One region of the Shinella sedimenti genome, then DNA from elsewhere that is predicted to be linked to it. Evidence: predicted binding sites of a transcription regulator. Region 1 holds the regulator's gene; each other region holds the start of a gene.
The links. Region 1 encodes LexA, which represses DNA repair genes until DNA is damaged. Its sites were predicted from a motif close to TGTTCNNNNTGTGTTCNG; they were not measured.
Positions count from the first base shown of each region.

Region 1 (4,277 bases):
ACCACGACGCTCGACCTCATCCTCAAGGGCGATGCGAAAAAGGGCGATGTCATCGGGACTGCGCGCCTCGCCGGCATCATGGCCGCCAAGCAGACCTCAAACCTGATTCCGCTCTGCCATCCGCTGATGCTCACCAAGGTCTCCGTGGAGATCCACGAGGACCTCTCCCTGCCCGGCCTGCGCGTCGAGGCCACGGCCAAGCTCACCGGCCGCACCGGCGTGGAGATGGAGGCGCTGACGGCCGTTAGCGTCGCGTGCCTCACCATCTACGACATGGCGAAGGCGGCCGATCGCGAGATGGAGATCGGCGGTGTCCGCCTCGTCGAGAAATCCGGCGGCCGTTCAGGCGACTACAAGCGCAGAGAGAGCTGATGTCCCTTCTGCCCGTTGCCGACGCCCTCAACCGCCTGTTGTCCGCGGCCAAGCCGGTGCAGCGGACGGATCGCGTCCAGCTCCACGACGCGGCAGGACGGGTGCTGGCCGAAGATGTCGCCGCCCGCCTCACCCAGCCGCCCTTCGACAATTCCGCAATGGACGGTTATGCCGTTCGCCATGCCAATATCGCCGGGATCGGATCCGTCCTCAGCGTCGCCGGCTTATCCTCAGCCGGTCATGCGTTCGAGGGTACGGCCGGTCCGGGTGAAGCAGTACGCATCTTCACCGGCGCCCCGCTCCCGGCCTTTGCCGATACAGTCATCCTCCAGGAAGACACGGAGCCCCTTGAGGACGGTCGAATTCGCACCACCTTCCTCACGCCCAAGGGCCGCCATATTCGCCCGCGCGGGCAGGATTTCACCAAGGGCGAGGTCGTTCTGAAGGCCGGCCAGATGCTGGATGCTGGCCGATTGACCGTTGCAGCAGCGATGAACCACCCGCAACTGCCCGTCTATGCCCGCCCGCGGGTCGCGATCCTCGCGACGGGCGACGAACTCGTGCCGCCCGGAGAGACGCCCGGCGCAAGCCAGATCATCGCGTCCAACAGCTACGGCGTCGCGGCCATCGCAAGGCAGGCCGGTGCGGAGATCATAGACCTCGGCATTGTGAGAGACGACAAGCAGGCCATTCTGGATGCCGTGCGCCAGGCGCTGCAGATGGACATCGACGTGCTGGTGACACTCGGCGGCGCGTCCGTGGGGGATTTCGACCTTGTTCAGCCTGTGCTCGGCGAGGCCGGCATGGAACTCGACTTCTGGCGCATCGCAATGCGACCCGGAAAGCCGCTGATGGTCGGACGTCTTGGTGATATCCAGGTGGTCGGCCTGCCCGGCAATCCCGTCTCCAGCCTTGTCTGCTCCTATCTGTTCCTGGAACCATTGCTCCGAAAACTCGCCCGCTTGCCCGCAAAGAACAGGGTAAGCCGGGCCGTCGCCGCCGTGCCGCTCAAACAGAACGACCGCCGGCAGGATTACATTCGCGCAGGCCTTGCACACGCGCCCGACGACGCGCTTCTCGTCACGCCATTCGAGAAGCAGGATTCGTCGATGATGAAGATCTTCGCAGAATCGGATGGCCTCCTGATCCGTCCGCCGCATGCACCTGCAGAGGATGCCGGCGCCCTCTGCGATGTGCTCGTTCTCAGGGAACCCGCTGCCTGAGCGACATTATTGTCCTGGCAGCCACTTGCAGAACACATGTGGAACGGATAGTGTCTGTTCTGGATTTGTTTCACGATTCTGGCTGGAGATGCCATGCTGACGCGCAAACAACAGGAACTGCTCCTGTTCATTCACGAGCGTATGAAGGAGTCAGGCATTCCTCCGTCTTTCGACGAGATGAAGGATGCGCTGGATCTCGCTTCGAAATCCGGTATTCACCGCCTGATCACGGCGCTGGAGGAGCGCGGCTTCATCCGCCGCCTGCCGAACCGGGCCCGTGCGCTCGAGGTCATCAAGCTTCCTGAGGCCTATTCGCCCAGCCTCCAGCCGCGCCGGGGATTTTCGCCATCGGTCATCGAAGGCAGCCTCGGCAAGCAGCCCGCAGCCGTGACGCCATCCAGGCCTGTAACGCCGCCGCAGAATATGTCGTCGTCCGTTTCCGTGCCGGTCATGGGCCGTATCGCCGCGGGTGTGCCGATCTCCGCCATCCAGAACAACACGCACGAGATCACCGTCCCGGCTGAGATGATCGGCAACGGCGATCACTATGCGCTCGAGGTCAAGGGCGATTCGATGATCGAGGCCGGTATTCTCGACGGCGACACGGTCATCATTCGTAACGCCAGTACTGCCAATCCGGGCGAAATCATCGTTGCCCTCGTCGATGACGAAGAGGCGACGCTGAAGCGGTTCCGCCGCAAGGGCGCATCCATCGCGCTGGAAGCGGCAAATCCAGCCTATGAGACCCGCATCTTTGGCCCCGACCGGGTCAAGATCCAGGGCAAGCTTGTCGGGCTCATCCGCCGGTATCACTGAGACGTGGTAGCCAATAAGGCTGGCTTCTGACCGTCTTGGTGATGGAGCGCACGGAGCCGAGTTGCTCGTGCCTCTTTGCAAGTGCTCTGCTGCTTGGTGTGGAGCACTGCCAGATCGCTGTCTCTGTAACGCCCTCCCATCCGATAAGCTCGGCCGCTTCCTGGACGTCATGGGAGTGGCAAAGGTGAAGGATCAGTCTCCTTGATCTCAGGCTCTGCCAACGGCGCTCCAGCTGGCGTCTCGAAGGTATCGCTGCGCCAGTCATAGGTGCGATGTCGCGACCAGGCGCGCGCGACAGTTTCCACGGCCGACGTGTAAATCGCATCGGTAAGGCTTGCTCCGGCATCATCGGTCGATGGCGTAATTTCCAAGGCGCCCGTTCGGCGCAGATGCCGCGCGGTCAGGAGCTTGGCGCCAGAACGGCAACTGTCGAGCCGCAAAGCGAAGGGCACGACAACGAGATCAGCCCTATTGCAAGCCGTGCCCAGAAAGGCCGTATCCTCAAGGGTCACGATCTTCCAGCCGCTGGGCGAGACGGCGGCGCAGAAAGCCTTCGCCTCGCAGATAAACGTTTGCGTCTGCCGCGCGGCCACCAAAGCCGACATCATGGCTTCTTTCGCCTTCTCCCTGTCCGCCTTGCGACGCGGCCGTTTCCGTTCGGTCTCGGCAGCAGCCGCCTCCGTCGCCGTTTCGGCCAGCAGCAGACCGGCGGTCTTTCGCATGTCCGGTCTGGCAAGGTCGCCGAGCCGCAAGGCACGGCGCCACTGGTCGTAGATGAAGCCCGGCGGCTTGGCGCGGTTCGTTGCGACCGCATCGTCGCGCAGGATCGCAACAAGTCGCCCGTCTTCGGAAATCAGCAACTCCGGTTTCCCGCGTGTGGGAGGCCATACGGCCATCAGCGCACCGACGACAATAAGAACCGTCCCGGCGTGCCGAAGCCGCGTGCGCAGGATGCAGAGCAGTCCGCCACCAACACCGATCAGCACGAAAGCGGACATGGGTATACGACCGGTGACGACATCCCCACCCTTCCAGCGCGAAACCCATTCGGCCAGCGCGATCATCCATTCGATCCCTTTTCCCATGATGGCAAAAGGGATCGCATCAAGTCCGAAAGGCATAAGCAGAACCGCGATGAGACCGAAGGGCATGACGATTGCGCTGATTGCCGGCATGGCGAGCAGGTTGCCGGCGAGCCCATAGGCGGGCACACGGTGAAAGTGGCCGATGGAGTAGATCAGCGTGGACAGGCTTCCGATTGCCGATGAAAGCAGAAGTCCGCCGAAGAAGCGCCCGGCCGCACCGCCGGTCAAACGCAGCGCGCCGCCTTTGCCCTCCTTGCGCACGGGCCGCTCGCGCCACGCCGCGTAACCGGCGACGAGACCGAGCGTTGCGGCGTAAGACATCTGGAAACCGGGATTGGTGACGGCGGAGGGCGTGACGGCAAGGATGATGATGGCCGACAGCGCTACATTGCGTAGACTGATGGCGGAGCGGCCGAAAAGCACGGCGATCAGCATCACGCAGATCATGATCCATGAGCGGACAGCCGAAATCGCGCCGCCCGACACGAGAATGTAGAGTGTGACCATTATGAGCGCGCCGCCCGCGGCAATCTTGCGGGTTGGGAAGCGTTCGGCAAAGCCGGGTATGAGCGCCATCAGCATACGCGCGCCGACAAGGAATGTGCCGGCCGCGAGCACCATGTTGAGGCCGGAAATGGCAAGGACATGGGCAAGCCCCGCCTGCCGGAGCGCTTCCACCGTCTCGTCGCTGATAGCCCGCTGTTCTGCCGTAACCAGAGCCGCGGCAATCGCCCCGGCATCGCCGCCGATGCGGCCGCGGATATGCTCGGTCAGGTTGTTT
Region 1 covers NZ_JAKVIN010000001.1:179,305-183,581, forward strand. Annotated here, with positions in the region: gene moaC (cyclic pyranopterin monophosphate synthase MoaC) at 1-372, shown strand, start outside; gene MKI86_RS00885 (molybdopterin molybdotransferase MoeA) at 372-1,595, shown strand; gene lexA (transcriptional repressor LexA) at 1,689-2,411, shown strand; gene MKI86_RS00895 (ComEC/Rec2 family competence protein) at 2,579-4,277, opposite strand, start outside.

Region 2 (4,277 bases), on a different contig from region 1:
CGATACGCTCAGGCTCGCCAGCGACAGCGAGGACCGCTCGCGCCGCGTCAACTGCGACTGGGACGTGATCAGCAGCACCCGCAATTTCATCTCCTCGTCGAGCGGTATCCAGGTTGCTCCGACCGCCCCCTTCGCCGACCCAGCCTGTTTCGACTACATCGCCGTCGTCGGCGGGCTTCTGTCGGTCGATGAGCCGATCGACAGCTATGCCCGGGACTATCTGCGCAAGGCGGCCAAGGCCGGCGTCGGTTTGATCGGCCTCTGTACCGGCAGTTTCATTCTCGCCGAGGCTGGCCTGCTCAAGGGCCACACGGCCTGTGTGAGCTGGCTGCACCACCGCGATTTTCGCGCACGTTATCCCGATATCGAAGCAACGTCAGAGCAGATTTTCCGTTTCGACGGCAAGGTCGCGACCTGTGCCGGAGGCAGCAGCGTCGCGGATCTCGCGGCAACCTTGGTGCGCCACCACGTTGGTGAGGCGGCTGAGCGAAATGCGCTGGAGATTCTGCAGATCCGCCACCGACGCGATGCGACGGATATCCAGCCGCGCAACCCGCTCGGCCTGGAGGCCCGCGATCGCCGGGTCCATCTCGCCATCATGATGATGGAGCAGCACACCGAGGATCTGCTTTCCATCGACAGCATCGCCAATATGACGAATGTTTCCCGCCGCCAGCTCGAACGCCTCTTCGAGAGCGACATGGGCGCCTCGCCGAGCGCGGTCTACATGAAGATTCGTATGGCGGCGGCGCTGAATATGGTGATGCGCAGCAACAAGCCGCTGATCGAAGTCGCGCTCGAAACCGGTTTCGAGAGCCTGTCGCATTTCACGCGCCGCTTTCGTGCAGCCTTTGGCGACACACCCTCGCAAATCCGTCGCGACGGCCGCCGGCAGGCGAGCTGACGGGTAATTCTGCCGCAGTGCTGGAACCAAGTTACGCGCCAATCGTTCGTGTCTCATTGCTAAGAAGGAGACCGTAATGGCAAGCAATGACGTTCAATCCCAGATTTCCGCTCTTCGAGACGAAATCGCAGCCCTCCAGAAGGATCTTGGGGAGCGTGGCGCTGAGGCTTATGAAGCGGTCCGCGAGCGTGCAGGCGATGCCGTCGATGCTGCTCGCCCTGCCGTGCGTTCGGCAACGCGCTATATGCGCAACGAAGGCGCCGCTGTTGCCCAGGCCGCACGCGAGCATCCTGCAGCCCTTTCCACCGTGGTTTTGACGGCCGGACTTGCCGGCGTCCTTATTGGTTATCTGCTCGGCTCCTATGAAAGCGAGCCACGCCGACAGCGCTGGTTCTAAGTTCAGCCCATAGTCGATACGGAAAAGCCCGGCAATGCCGGGCTTTTTGATGGGGCGCTTTTCGCAAAATCAGCGGTGCCGCAGGCCGAATAGATAACCGATGAACGCCGCGCCGGCGAGCGTGGCGAGGGGATTGGCCTGGATTGTCTGGCGCAGATCGTCGCGCAGGGATTCAGCCTTGGCGACGGCAAGCTGGCCGGTGCCTTCGGCAATCAGGCCTGCCGATTCCTTTATCCGGCTGATCTCCGTCTTCAGGGCCTCGATCTGTGCGCTGATGTCCGCCTCGGCTGCGGCAGTGCGGGCTTCCTCTGAAATGCTGTCGATACCTTCAACGACGCCGAGCGTGCGCTTTCCGGTGCTCTTTTCGTCAGCCATGGATATGTCTCCTGAATTGTTGGAATAGCGTGAGGGGAAACTTCCGCCGGGCAAGTTGGTTCCCGTCGATGATTCAAACTGTGATCTTTCCCGCCGGCAAGAGCAATTGACTCTTTCGACAATTGAGAACAAATAAAGAACATTCTGTCTCAGCCAAGGAGTTTTCCGCCGATGTCATCCGCCGCTGCCCGCGCTATCGTCGCCGGCTTGCGTGACCGTATACGACAGTTCGACGGCCGTGCGGAGCGCGAACGGGCAGTGCTGCCCTTCGGTGTGCCGGAGATCGACGACCGGTTGCCCGGCGGCGGGCTTGCGCTTGCGAGCCTCCACGAAGTGTGCGGGGGTGGGAACGATGCTGTCCAGGGGGCGGCCGCCATGCTCTTTGCCGCCGGTATCGCCGCGCGAACCCGGGGGCAGGTGCTCTGGTGCCTGACCCGGCCCGATCTGTTCGCGCCGGCGCTTGCACAGGCGGGCCTTTCCCCGGGACGGGTCATTTACGTAGAGGCCGGCGACGAGAAAAGCTTGCTCCTCTGTTTCGAGGAGGGGCTGCGCCATGGCGGGCTCGGAGCTGTCGTGGCGGAGGTTGCCCGCCTGTCCATGACTGTCTCACGCCGCCTGCAACTTGCAGCGGAGGCTGGCGGAACGCTCGGTCTTGCCGTGCGCCGTTTTCGCAGCCGGGCCGAGGCGGATGCCTTCACCCTGCCATCGGCCGCGGTGACGCGCTGGCGGGTTTCCGTGCGGCCATCCGTGCCGCTTCCGGTGCCCGGTGTCGGCCGGGCGCGGTGGCTGCTGGAGCTTACCCGATGCCGCGCGGGCGAGGCGGCAGAATTCGAAGTGGAGGCATCCGATGCCGAGGGTCGTATCGCTTTTTCTCCCCGGCTGGCCGATCGACCGGCTGCGGCGGGCGCTTGGCGCGGAAGTGCCTCCGCCTGACAGCCGGCTTGTGCTTGTCGGCCGCGAGGGCACGCGCCGTGTCGTAACGGCGGTCAGCCGGCCGGCGGAACAGGCCGGCCTGCGCGTGGGCATGCCGCTTACCAAGGCCCATGCGCTCCTGCCTGACATCCTGACCCTTCCGGCCGATCCTGCGGCCGATGCTACAGCGCTCGAGCGTCTCTCGCTCTGGGCTCTCCAGCATTATGCCCCCATCGTCGCGCCCGATCCGCCGGATGGCCTCGTCATCGACACGACCGGCGCCGACCATCTGCACGGTGGAGAGGCACTGATGCTGAGCGGCCTTGTCAATCGCCTCGGCGCCTCCGGCATTACAGCCCGCGCCGCGGTTGCCGATACATGGGGCGCGGCTTTTGCCGCGGCACGCTTCCTGGCCGATCCGGTTCGCGTCATCCCGGCGGGGAGGGCCGTTGAAAGCGTTTCGCCGCTGCCGATCCGTGGGCTGCGCATTCCCCCGGATATCGTGGCGGGGTTGCATGTGCTCGGCTTTTCGACGATCGGCGACCTGCTCGCCGTGCCGCGCGCACCGTTGGTACGGCGCTTTGGTCCTATACTTGGCCGACGGCTGGATCAGATAGACGGCGTTGTCCGCGAGCCCGTCGACCCATTGCGCGACCCTGAACGGATTGTCGCCCGCAAAGGCTTCGGCGAGCCGATCGGCGCGCCTGACACCATCGCGCGCTATACGACGGCGCTGGTCCACGACCTCTGTCAGGCCTTGGAAAAACGTGGCCTCGGCGCCCGCCGGCTCGACCTCATCTTTCACCGCGTCGACAATTCGCTACAGGCGATCCGTGTCGGCACGGCCCGTCCTGTGCGTGATGAAAAACGCCTTGCCCGGCTGCTCTGCGACCGCATCGAGACCATCGAGCCCGGCTTCGGCATCGAGGTCATGGAGCTTTCAGCGACACTGGCCGAACCGCTTGTCCTGCAACAGGCGGCGACCTCGCTGATCGAGGCCGCGCCTGCGGATATTGCCGGCCTCGTCGATGTCATCGCCAACCGCATCGGCGCCTCCCGCCTTTACCGCATCGCCCCGGTCGAGAGCGATGTCCCGGAACGGTCCTTCCAGCGTGTCGCGCCGCTGGCGCCCGATGCCGGTGCGACATGGCAGGGGCAATGGCCGCGGCCGTCACGCCTGCTGGCCCGCCCCGAACCCATAGAAGTCATGGCGCTCCTGCCGGACCACCCGCCCGCCTCCTTCACCTGGCGCGGCGTGCGGCGGCTGGTTAAACGTGCCGATGGCCCGGAACGCGTCTTCGGCGAATGGTGGAAGCGTGACGGCGAACGCGCGGCCGTGCGGGATTATTTCCAGGTCGAGGATGCCGTGGGGGAGCGCTTCTGGCTGTTTCGCTCCGGCGATGAGGTTCAGGCCGCGCGGGGCCTCGGCCGCTGGTTCCTGCACGGAATTTTCGCATGAACCCGCGCTACGCCGAGCTTCAGGTCACGTCCCATTTCTCGTTCTTGCGCGGAGCGAGCAGTTGCGCGGAACTGTTCGCCCAGGCAAGCGCGCTAGGTATCGAAGCCCTGGCAGTGGTGGACCGCAACAGTCTTGCCGGCATCGTCCAGGCGCATCGGGCCGTCAAGGAACTGCCGGCCGATGGGAACATGGTCCGTCTTGTCGTCGGCTGCCGGCTGGACCTTGTCGAT
Region 2 covers NZ_JAKVIN010000007.1:353,769-358,045, reverse strand. Annotated here, with positions in the region: gene MKI86_RS17985 (GlxA family transcriptional regulator) at 1-904, shown strand, start outside; gene MKI86_RS17980 (hypothetical protein) at 981-1,301, shown strand; gene MKI86_RS17975 (hypothetical protein) at 1,371-1,676, opposite strand; gene MKI86_RS17970 (ImuA family protein) at 1,848-2,609, shown strand; gene MKI86_RS17965 (Y-family DNA polymerase) at 2,524-4,047, shown strand; gene MKI86_RS17960 (error-prone DNA polymerase) at 4,044-4,277, shown strand, end outside.
Region 2: the regulator LexA is predicted to act here: its motif matches at 1,801-1,818, upstream of MKI86_RS17970 (ImuA family protein).

Region 3 (4,277 bases), on a different contig from region 1:
CGCGCCGCACTGGTGCAGATCGGCAAGCACAAGATCGACCGGAACAACTGGGACTGGAACGAGGTGAGCAACAACCCGTTCTTCGCGCCCGATCCGGCCATCGTTCCCGTCTGGGAAGAATATCTGGACGGCATCCGCAAGGCCGGCTCCTCCGTCGGCGCCGTCGTGGAGGTCGTGGCCGAGGGCGTGCCCGCCGGCATCGGCGCGCCGATCTACGGCAAGCTCGACCAGGACATCGCCTCGCTCCTCATGTCGATCAACGCCGTGAAGGGCGTGGAGATCGGCGAGGGCTTCGCCTCTGCCGAACTGACAGGCGAGGAAAATGCCGACGAGATGCGCATGGGCAATGACGGCAATCCGATCTTCCTTTCGAACCATGCCGGCGGCATCCTCGGCGGCATCTCGACGGGCCAGCCGGTGGTGGCGCGCTTCGCGATCAAGCCGACGTCCTCCATCCTCACCGAGCGCCGCTCCATAGATGCCGACGGCAACAATGTCGACGTGCGCACCAAGGGCCGGCACGATCCCTGCGTGGGCATCCGCGCCGTGCCGATCGGTGAAGCCATGGTCGCCTGCGCCATCGCCGATCACTACCTGCGCGACCGCGGCCAGACCGGACGTCTGACGTCACAGGGCGGCTCGGCAACGTAAGCGCCGCAGGCCCCCCTCATCCGCCTGCCAGCACCTTCTCCCCGTAAGTGCGGAGAAGAGCGCGGCGGCGGGCGGTGCTACGTCTCCTCGCCCTGCCAGCCATCCAGATAGCGCACGTTCTCAACGCCCGCAAACCGGGCCACGCGTGCCAGTTCGGCTTCCAAACGCTCCAGCCGCCCGGCGGAGCCACGGACCTTCGGCTCCCACCAAATGCGCCGGACGGAGAGCACGCCCGCCTTGCGGTCGGCCTTCATGTCGATGCGGCCGACGAGGCGGTCGCCCTCAAGCAGCGGGAAGACATAGTAGCCATATTGCCGCTTCGGCTCCGGCACGAAGATTTCGATTCGGTAGAAGTAGCCGAAAAGACGCTCCGTGCGGTTGCGGTCCCGGATCAGCGGATCGAAGGGCGAGAGCACGCGCAGGCGTGCGGGCGGCTCTGGCACATCGCGCAGGCTGTCGGCCGAATGCGCGAAGGCATAGGCGGCGCGGGGCTTGCCGCCATCGGCGGTCTCGATGGAGACCTGACGCAGCTCCGCCCTGTTGTCATCGACCCAGGCCTTCGCCTCCTCCGGCGTGACCAGCGCCCAGAAGGCGGCGATTTCGCCGTGGGTGGCAAAGCCCAGCCGTTCCAGCGCGCTGCGGCAGGCCCAGTCGACGAAAACGTCATGCTCGACGGCGGGTTCGTGGTGATGCTGCGGCAGGACACGCTCGGCGAGATCATAGACCTTCTGGAAATTCTCCCGACGCGCGATGGCCAGCTTGCCGGTGTGCCAGAGATATTCGAGCGCCGTCTTGTTCGGATGCCAGTTCCACCAGCCGCCGGATTTGTGATCGTCCACCTTCAGGTCGCGCGACATCACCGCCCCGCCTTCGGCGATGCGCTGGTAGGTTTCCTCGAAGGTCGCGTCGAAACCCTCGCCCTGCCATTTGCGCCAGTTTGCCAGGATGGACGCTTCCTTACGGCGGAAACGATGCTTCCAGTAGCGGAAGAAGGCGCTGGGGATGATGGAGGCGTCATGCGTCCAGTGCTCGAAGAGCTCGCCGTCCTTCTCCAGGAGTTCGGCGAGATGCTCGCGCCGGTACGTCTGGTTGCGCGAGAAGAGGATCTGGTGATGCGCCCGCTCGACGGTCGCGATGCTGTCCACCTGCACGAAACCGATATCGTGGATGAGCTGCAGCAGCCCCGCCTTGCCAAGCGCACGGCCGGGCGGGCTGCTCAGCCCCTGCCGCGAAAGGAAGATGCGCCGGGCTTCGGCATTGGAAAGCAGAATCGTCATGCGCGATGATAGACACACATTCCCGGTTTGTTCCACCCGGTTTTCTTTGCGCCCCGCCATGTTATAGGTCACGCCGACTTTCGCGAACCGGGAACCTGCTCTTGGACATCGTCTTTTCCGCCGCAACGGTGGCCTATGGCGCGCGCACTGCGCTCCAGCCGCTGACGCTCACGCTGGCTGAGCGACGCATCGGCGTCGTCGGCCTTAATGGATCGGGCAAGACCACCATGGCGCGGCTGATCAACGGCCTCGTCAAGCCGACCGCCGGCACAGTGACGGTGGATGGGCTCGATACCGTCGCGGACGAAGCGGCAGCGCGCGGGAAGACGGGCTTCATTTTCCAGAACCCGCAGCACCAGATGATCTTGCCGATCCTGGCCGAGGACATTGCCTTCGGGCTGAAGAACCGCAAGCTGAGCAAGGCGGAAATCGCCGAGAAGACCGATGCCATCCTCGCCCGCTTCGGCATTTCGCATCTTGCCCGCCGGCGTGTGCATGAGCTTTCCGGCGGCGAGACGCAGCTTGGCGCTATCGCCAGCGTGCTCGTCACCGGGCCAGACCTGCTGATCCTCGATGAGCCGACCAACCAGCTCGACCTGAAGAACCGCGCGCTGATCGAGCGCACCATCGCCGCCCTGCCCGAGCAGGTGCTCGTCATCAGCCACGACCTCGCACTCATCGAAGAATTCGACCGCGTGCTGGTGTTCCACGAGGGCCGGCTTGCCGCCGATGACACGCCTTCGAACGCCATTGCCGCTTACCGGAAACTGGCTACATGCTGAACGGGCTCGACATCGAGGGCAATTCGCCGCTTCACCGCATGCCGGTGCGCGGCAAGCTCATCCTTTTGTTCACAGCCGCGATCCTGCTCCTGCTGATCTCGGACCTGCGCATTCTCGTGCCTGCGCTCGCGCTTGCCGCATTCCTTTACCTCTCCACCGGCATCGGGCTTAAAGAGGCCTTCCGCCGCACGCGTTTCGTGCTGTTCACGGTGCTGCTTGTCGCACTCGCGAACTACCTGTTCCATACGGTACACGAGGCGCTCGTCGTATTTTGCCGGCTGTCGGCACTGGTGCTGCTGGCCGCTGCCGTGACCGCGACGACGGGCATTTCCGCCTTCATGGACGAGATTACGCGGCTGATCACCCCGCTCGAACGGTTCGGCTTCGTGCGGGCGGCGGATGTCAGCCTGGCGGTCGGTCTCGTCATTCGCTTCGTACCCGAGATCTTTGCGCGTTACGGCGAGATTGCCGACGCGCACAGGGCGCGCGGCCTGCGTGTGCGGCCACTCACGATGCTCGTTCCGCTCATCATCCTGACATTGAAGGATGCCGACACGATCGCCATGGCGATTGACGCCCGCGGTTTTCGGCGGCACTAAACCCTCTCTTTACTGTTTTTGGGGATTCAGACGTGACCACAAGAGACATCGTGCTTGTTGCCCTCTTCGCCGCCATCATGGTGGTTCTGGGCCTGTTGCCGCCGATCACGCTCGGCTTCATTCCCGTGCCGATCACGGCGCAATCGCTCGGCGTCATGCTTGCCGGCTGCATTCTCGGCGCACGGCGCGGTGCCGCCGCCATGTTGCTTGTACTCCTGCTCGTCGCGATAGGTCTTCCGGTCCTTTCCGGCGGTCGCGGCGGGCTGGCGATCTTTGCCGGACCGACCGCCGGCTATATCGTCGGCTGGGTGGTCGGTGCGTTTGTCTGCGGCCTGATCGCCGAACGCCTCGTGAGGGAAGACCAGTCGGAACTCTCGCAGTTCATTTCCTTCCTTGTGGCTTCGGTGATCGGCGGCATCGGCATCGTCTATCTCTTTGGCATGCCCTGGCTCGCCTATATGAGCGGCAAGGTCTTTTTCGAAACGGCTGCCGCATCGCTGGTTTTCCTGCCGGGCGACCTGATCAAGGCGTTCGTCGCCATGCTTGCCGCCCGCGCGGTGCTTGCCGGCTATCCGCTTCTGCCGCAGCGCGCCTGAGCCGATGCCGCTTTCCGGCGCCATCGAACGACACGCCGTACGCAATCCGCAGAACCCGGCTTTCCATCTGGAGGACCGGGTTCTTTCCTACGGGGCGCTGGCCGCCACGGCGCGGACGTGCCATACCGCCTTCACGAGGCTTGCCCCGGAAGGCCGGAGTGTCATCGGCCGCAAGACACGCCTGATCGCGCTCGTTTGCGGCAACCACCTGCTCTTCCCAGCCGCCTTCGTTGCCGCAACGGCCGGCAACAATTGCGTGGCGCTGATCGATCCACATCTGCCGGACGCGATGCGCGGCCGGATGCTGGAGAAGCTCGCGCCCGATACCTTGGTGACGGCGGAAGGCGACGGTCTTCTCGCCAGTGCTCCCCG
Region 3 covers NZ_JAKVIN010000009.1:85,464-89,740, forward strand. Annotated here, with positions in the region: gene aroC (chorismate synthase) at 1-651, shown strand, start outside; gene MKI86_RS20230 (winged helix-turn-helix domain-containing protein) at 729-1,928, opposite strand; gene MKI86_RS20235 (energy-coupling factor ABC transporter ATP-binding protein) at 2,030-2,710, shown strand; gene MKI86_RS20240 (energy-coupling factor transporter transmembrane component T family protein) at 2,704-3,309, shown strand; gene MKI86_RS20245 (biotin transporter BioY) at 3,342-3,905, shown strand; gene MKI86_RS20250 (class I adenylate-forming enzyme family protein) at 3,910-4,277, shown strand, end outside.
Region 3: the regulator LexA is predicted to act here: its motif matches at 1,946-1,963, upstream of MKI86_RS20235 (energy-coupling factor ABC transporter ATP-binding protein).